2 regions of the Streptomyces sp. NPDC031497 genome follow, and region 2 is predicted to be linked to the other one. Evidence: riboswitches for the same ligand, from Rfam matches in the RefSeq annotation. Region 2 holds a riboswitch; the other holds the start of a gene.
What was found. Region 2 has a riboswitch for glycine ahead of gcvT (glycine cleavage system aminomethyltransferase GcvT). Riboswitches for the same ligand answer to the same signal wherever they lie in the genome.
Positions count from the first base shown of each region.

Region 1: linked by a shared signal. The riboswitch ahead of gcvP (aminomethyl-transferring glycine dehydrogenase) and the one ahead of gcvT (glycine cleavage system aminomethyltransferase GcvT) in region 2 are both predicted to bind glycine.

Region 1 is NZ_JBVIKO010000049.1:18,423-21,821, forward strand. It holds gene gcvP (aminomethyl-transferring glycine dehydrogenase) at 1-1,474, opposite strand, end outside; glycine riboswitch at 1,651-1,745, opposite strand; gene ACZ5K7_RS47330 (PRC-barrel domain-containing protein) at 1,860-2,240, shown strand; gene ACZ5K7_RS47335 (DNA polymerase IV) at 2,526-3,399, opposite strand, start outside.
Region 2 is NZ_JBVIKO010000038.1:13,995-17,393, reverse strand. It holds gene gcvH (glycine cleavage system protein GcvH) at 1-227, opposite strand, end outside; gene gcvT (glycine cleavage system aminomethyltransferase GcvT) at 367-1,494, opposite strand; glycine riboswitch at 1,542-1,651, opposite strand; glycine riboswitch at 1,652-1,750, opposite strand; gene ACZ5K7_RS44265 (AAA family ATPase) at 1,913-2,632, shown strand; gene ACZ5K7_RS44260 (enhanced serine sensitivity protein SseB) at 2,736-3,399, shown strand, end outside.

The DNA.
Region 1 (3,399 bases), on a different contig from region 2:
AGCGCAGCATCGCAGTCTCGGAGCGGTGCTCGTGGAAGACCGGGTGGCCCAGGTAGCCGTCCTCGCGCAGCAGCGCCTCGGGCAGCGTGTCCGCGGCGACCGCGTCCAGCGCCTCGACGTCGCCCTCGACCCCGAACGCCGTCCACACGGCACCCAGCTGGGCCCGCGTGGTGGTCTCGTCGCAGGCCATGGAGACGTGGTCGGCGTCCACGAGCCGCAGGTTGACGCCGCTCTGCCGGGCGGTGGCGACGATCTCGGCGGCCTTGCCGGGCACGCGCGCGGTGAGGGTGTCGAAGTAGGCGCCGTGCACGACCTCGACCCCGCCGGCCCTGAGCCCCGCGGCCAGGATCGTGGCGTAGCGGTGGGTCCGCAGGGCGATGGCCCGCAGCCCCTCGGGCCCGTGGTAGACGGCGTACATGCCGGCCATCACGGCGAGCAGCACCTGCGCGGTGCAGATGTTGCTGGTGGCCTTCTCCCGGCGGATGTGCTGTTCACGGGTCTGCAGCGCGAGCCGGTAGGCCTTGTGCCCGTCGGCGTCCACGGACACGCCCACGAGCCGGCCGGGCAGGCTGCGCGCGAACTTCTCCCGCACCGCCATGTAGCCCGCGTGCGGCCCGCCGAAGCCCATCGGGACGCCGAACCGCTGGGTCGTCCCGACGGCGATGTCGGCACCCAGCTCACCCGGCGAGGTCAGCAGCGTCAGCGCGAGCAGATCGGCGGCGACGGTGACCAGCGCGCCCAGCTCGTGCGCCTGCTCGACGAGCGGCTTGATGTCGCGTACGGCACCGGAGGCGCCGGGGTACTGGACGAGCACGCCGTTGATCTCACGGGCGGCGAGGTCCGCCGGAATCCCGTCACTCAGGTCCGCGACGACGATCTCGACCCCGGTCGGTTCGGCCCGGGTCTCGATGACGGCGATGGTCTGCGGCAGGGCGTCCGCGTCGATGACGAAGACACCCTTCTTGTTCTTGCCCATGCGCAGCGACAGGGCCACGGCCTCGGCGGCGGCCGTGCCCTCGTCGAGCAGCGAGGCACCGGAGGTGGGCAGTCCGGTGAGGTCGGCGACCATGGTCTGGAAGTTCAGCAGGGCTTCCAGCCGCCCCTGGGAGATCTCCGGCTGATACGGCGTGTAGGCCGTGTACCAGGCGGGGTTCTCCATCACGTTGCGCAGGATGACGGGCGGCGTGAAGGTGCCGTAGTAGCCCAACCCGATCATCGAGTCGAGCACCTGGTTCCGGTCGGCCAGCGATCGCAGCTCGGCCAGCACCTCGGCCTCGGTGCGCGCGCCCGGCAGTTCCAGGGTGTCGGCGTTCTTGATGACGTCCGGCACGGCGGCGGCGGTCAGCTCGTCGAGCGAGCCGTATCCGACCTGGGCGAGCATCTTGGCCCGGGCCTCGTGGTCGGGCCCGATATGGCGCTGCTCGAAGGGGATTCCCTGTTCGAGCTCGGAGAGCGGAACACGCTGGGCGGTCATTGCGGAGGCCTCCTGGTCTGACGCGACCTTCGAGGGGTACCCCGGCACGGGCACCCCGACGGCCTCCCCCTCTGTCATCTCAACCTGAGAGCTTCGCCGGACGCCCAGGGGATCCGGCTTTCACCGTCGGTGAGAGCGGACGCCGTCGCGACGCCCGCCCTGCTTTCCAGAGTGACCTCGTCCGTGCGGTACGTGAGCCTGAGAGATTCCGGGGAGGATTTGCTCCTTCGGCGCCTCCGGTGTGTCCGGAGGACTCTCCCGCACGGGGTCAGCAGCCGCTTGCCAGCCTACCAGCGAGGGCGACGCACGGGCCTTCGAGTGGCCGCCTCCTTCAATGTGCTCTTTTGTAGTGCTTACGGATGAGTTGCGACCAAGTGGAGGGCCCGTGCTGACCGACATCGATCCGCGCAACCTGATCGGCCGCAAGGCGTTCGACCGCAACGGGACGAAGATCGGCACGATCGACGAGGTCTACCTCGACGACGCGACCGGCGTGCCGGAGTGGGCGGCCATACGCACCGGCCTGTTCTCGCGGGACGCCTTCGTGCCCCTGGAGCCCAGCGAGCTGGTCGAGGGCACCCTCAAGGTTCCCTTCGAGCGCGCCCTGATCAAGGACGCCCCCGACTTCGGAGTGGGCCGCCACCTGTCCCCCGAGCAGGAACTGCAGCTCTACCACCACTACGGCCTGGACACGACGGCCCCACCCCCCGACCACCCGGACCACCACTTCGGCAAACTGGCGGGAACGGATGACGCGGGCGCGTAAGGGAACGGATGACGCGGGCGCGTAAGGCCGCCGACGCCGGGTTCGCCCACGGTTCGGCTGCGGGCCGGTGGGGGTTCCTCGCGAAGTTCCCCGTGCCCCTTACGGGGCACTGCACTCGCGTCGACTACGTAGAGAGCTACGTAGCTGCGGCAATCGTGCCTCCCAGTGCTTAAGGGCCTGGGAGGTGCCTCCAGGCGGCACGGGTGGGCGCTGGGGGTACCCCCTCTGGGGGAGGCACCCCGCAAGCGCCGGCGAGCGAAACCTCCCACCCAGCCCTACCCCGGGTCACGCACCCACCCCGTCCGCCGGCACCCCCGGTACCAGCGGCAACGGATCCACCGGCTCCAGCTCAGGGTCGTCCACCCGGAACGTCCGTACCCGCCCCGGCTCCACCGCCCCCGGCGTCTCGAACCGCACCGTCACCCTCCCCAGCCCACTTCCCTGCACCCATCCGTGTCCGTACTCGGTGTGCCGGACGTCACGCCCCGCGGGCCACCGCCGCTCGGCGGCCACCACCTCCTGCTCGGCGACCGGCTCCCCAACCTCCTCCTCCGCCGCGAACTCCGCCGCCCCTTCCCCGGCCGCCGCCTGCGCGAACAGATCCTCCTGGGTGTAGTCGGCGAGCCCCGACACGCCCACGCCCAGCAACCGGACACCCCCCGTCGTGTCCACCGAGTCCAGCAACCGCGCGGCCGCCTCCCGCACCACCGCCGGGTCGTCGGTCGGCCCCCTGAGCGTCTCCGACCGGGTGAGCGTCGAGAAGTCGTACCGCCGGACCTTCAGCACGATGGTCCGCCCCGACAGCCCGGCCCCCCGCAGCCTGCGCACACACCGGTCGGCCAGCCGCCGCACCTCCATCCCCACCCGCATCCGGTCATGGATGTCCACGTCGTAGGTGTCCTCGACGGAGACCGACTTGGCCTCGCGCTCGGCGACCACGGGCCGTTCGTCGTGCGCCAGCGCCATCGCGTACAGCGCGTGCCCGTGGGCCTTGCCCAGCAGCCTCACCAGCTCGTCCTCCCCCGCCTCGGCGATCTCGTCGACCGTGGTGATCCCGGCCCGCCGCAGATGGTCCCCCGTCGCCGGCCCCACGCCCGGCAGGGTCCGCACCGTCATCGGCCCGAGCATCGCCCGCTCCGTGCCCGGCTCGATCAGCACC
Region 2 (3,399 bases):
TCACCGGTGACCGGCGAGTACAGGTCGGAGACCGACTTGGTCGACTCCAGCTCGCCGCAGGAATCGCCCGCGGTCACGGTGTCACCGACGGCCGGGAGCTGGACGAAGACGACGTCACCGAGCGCGTTGGCCGCGTGCTCCGTGATGCCGACCGTCGCCACGCCGTCCGCGGCGGCCGACAGCCACTCGTGCTCCTTGCTGTAACGCAGCTGCTGGGGGTTGCTCATGGCCTGAATTCTCCTGTACGCGGGGGAGTGCTGGTGAAAGAGGACTGCTGGAAACACGCGTGAGCAGCGGAAATGTGCGCAGGGTCACGCGCTGCCGCGCTCAGTGTCTCCCTGTGGATCTGCTTCTGGCGCCGCGGGTCTACTTCTGGCGCTTGTAGAACGGCAGTGCCACGACCTCGTACGGTTCGTGGCTGCCCCGGATGTCCACGCCCACGCCCGCCGTGCCCGGCGCCGAGTGCGCCGCGTCGACGTACGCCATGGCGATCGGCCTGCCCAGCGTGGGGGAGGGGGCACCGGAGGTGACCTCGCCGATCACCTCGCCGCCCGCGACCACCGGGTACCCGGCACGCGGCACCCGGCGGCCCTCGGCGACCAGGCCGACCAGCACCCGCGGCGGCTTCGCCGCGGCACGGTCGGCGGCCTCCTGAAGCGCCTCGCGCCCCACGAAGTCGCCGTCCTTCTCGAACTTCACCACCCGGCCGAGCCCGGCGTCGAAGGGGGTCAGCGAGGTGGTCAGCTCATGCCCGTAGAGCGGCATGCCCGCCTCCAGGCGCAGGGTGTCCCGGCAGGACAGCCCGCAGGGCACCAGGCCCACCGGGGAACCCGCCTCGGTGAGCGCCTGCCACAGTTCCACCGCGTGCTCGGGCTTCACGAACAGCTCGAAGCCGTCCTCGCCGGTGTAGCCGGTGCGCGCGATCAGCGCCGGGACCCCGGCGACGGTGCCGGGCAGCCCGGCGTAGTACTTCAGGCCGTCCAGGTCGGCGTCGGTCAGCGACTTCAGGATCCCGGGCGACTCCGGTCCCTGGACGGCGATCAGCGCGTACGCGTCCCGGTCGTCCCGCACCTCGGCGTCGAACCCGGCGGCGCGCTCCGTCAGCGCGTCGAGGACCACCTGGGCGTTGGAGGCGTTGGCCACCACCAGGTACTCGGTCTCGGCCAGCCGGTAGACGATCAGGTCGTCGAGGATGCCGCCGTCGGCCCGGCAGATCATGGTGTAGCGGGCGCGCCCGACGCCGACGGAGGCGATGTTGCCGACCAGGGCGTGGTTCAGCAGGGCGGCGGCCTGGGGGCCGGTCACGGCGATCTCGCCCATGTGGGAGAGGTCGAAGAGCCCGGCCCTGGTCCGCACGGCGACATGCTCGTCGCGCTCGGATCCGTAACGCAGGGGCATGTCCCAGCCGGCGAAGTCGGTCATGGTGGCGCCGAGCGAGCGATGCAGGGCATCGAGCGCGGTACGGCGGAGTGCGGCGGAATCGGAACTGCTCATCGGTCGGTCGTCTCCCAAAGATCCCAGGGCATGACAGGCGAGGTCTGTCCTCCCCATCTGTCATCGGAACCTGAGAGGTTCGCCCTGACCACGTCGGTGGTCACGGCTTGCACCTTGGGTGGGGCCACCGACACGGCGGCCCGCTTTTCAGATGTGCCTCGCCCGCGCGGTAACGGGGGCCTGAGAGATTCAAGGGAGGGACTTGCTCCTTCGGCGCCCCAGCGAAGACGGCTGGGGACTCTCCCGCGCGGATTCAAACGGCCGGTATGCAGTTGGCGGGCACATCATTGCATGCCGGGCAGAGCTTTGTAACAGGCCTGTGGCCGGAAGCGGACGGAACCGCGAGACACCGTGCATTACCTTCTCTTTACGGTAAGCGGGGAGAACCTTTCCTGAACCCCCAGGGAGGACGATCACGGTGACAAGGACCACGGCATACGCGACGACGGGCATCGCCCTGCCCGAGCAGTCGACGGCCCCGGCCCGCGAGCGGTGCGGGGGGCTCCCCCACGCTCGCCTGCGCTCGCGCGGGGGGACCCCCATGGCGCCGGTCGTCCGCGATCTGCGCGACCGGGCCGGCCGCAGCCCGCACGGCCTGCTCTTCGGCCCCCGTGACCTGGTCGTGGTCACCGGGCTGCCCGGCAGCGGCAAGTCCACCCTGATGCACCGCACCGTCCAGGGCACCCGGATCGACTCGCAGGACACCCGCGACCGCTGGGACGCCCGGCTGGCCCGCTTCCTGCCGTACGCCCTCTACCGCCCGCTGGTCCGCCTCGCGCACTACGCCGGACTGCGCAGCGCGCTGCGCACCGGCGAGGGCGTGGTGGTGCACGACTGCGGTACCCAGGCCTGGGTGCGCGACTGGCTGGCCCGCGAGGCCCGCCGTCGCGGCGGCACCCTGCACCTGCTGCTCCTGGACGTCACTCCGGGCACGGCACTGGACGGGCAGCGCGAGCGCGGCCGGGGCGTCTCCCGGTACGCGTTCCTGCGCCACCGCCACGCCGCCGCCCGCCTGGTGCGCGCGGCGGAGCAGGGCGGGCTGCCCGAGGGCGTGGGCTCGGCGGTGCTCCTTGACCGGGACGCGGCGGACGTGCTGTGTCGGATCGCCTTCCGGAAGGCGGAGAAGCCGGCCGGGTGAGGCTTTCCGGAAAGCGGAGCGGCTCACGGGGTGAGGCATTGTCACAGCCACCCGCTAGCCTTTTCAGTCTCAGCAGCAGTGGATTCCAGCAGGCGGTAGGCAGATGGACTTCCCGGCGGACATTCCCGCGGACTTCCCGGCACAGGCGCACCCCCACCCGCACGGCGGTTGGCCCGGCAACGAGCTGGAGGAGGTGCTGTCGGCCTCCCTCGGCGTCCCCGCGGCGGCGGGCCGCCTCATCGAGGTAGTGGCCCGCAGTTTCCTGTGGGTCCCGCTGCCGGAGGGCGGCGGCCCGCACAGCGGCCCGCTGGACCTGCCCACCACGGAGATCCAGGGCGGGGTGTACGTCCCGGTGTTCAGCTCCGAGGAGCAGTTCCGCCAGGTGGTCGGCTCCCATCTGTCGTACACGATCGCCCCGGCCGTCGAGTTCGCCCGCGGTCTGCCCCCGCAGGTCGGCATAGCCGTGAACCCCGGGGGAGTGGTGGGCGTCCCGCTGCCGCCGGAGGCGGTCGCCGAGCTGTGCCGGACCGGCCGCAGCGAACTGGACGGCCCCGCCTCGGGCGGCCGGGTCCGGCTCTTCGAACCGGACTGGCAGGACGACCCGATGGACTTCCTGGCCGCGGCCTCCGCCGAGTTCGCGGGCACCGGCGTGGTCGCCACGGCCCGCCGCTGCCTGGCCGCGGTCGAGACGGCGGACCCCGTGATGTTCGTGGGCGTCGAACTCTCCCGGTGGGAGGGGGACATCAGGGCCCTGCCCCTGGACGCGC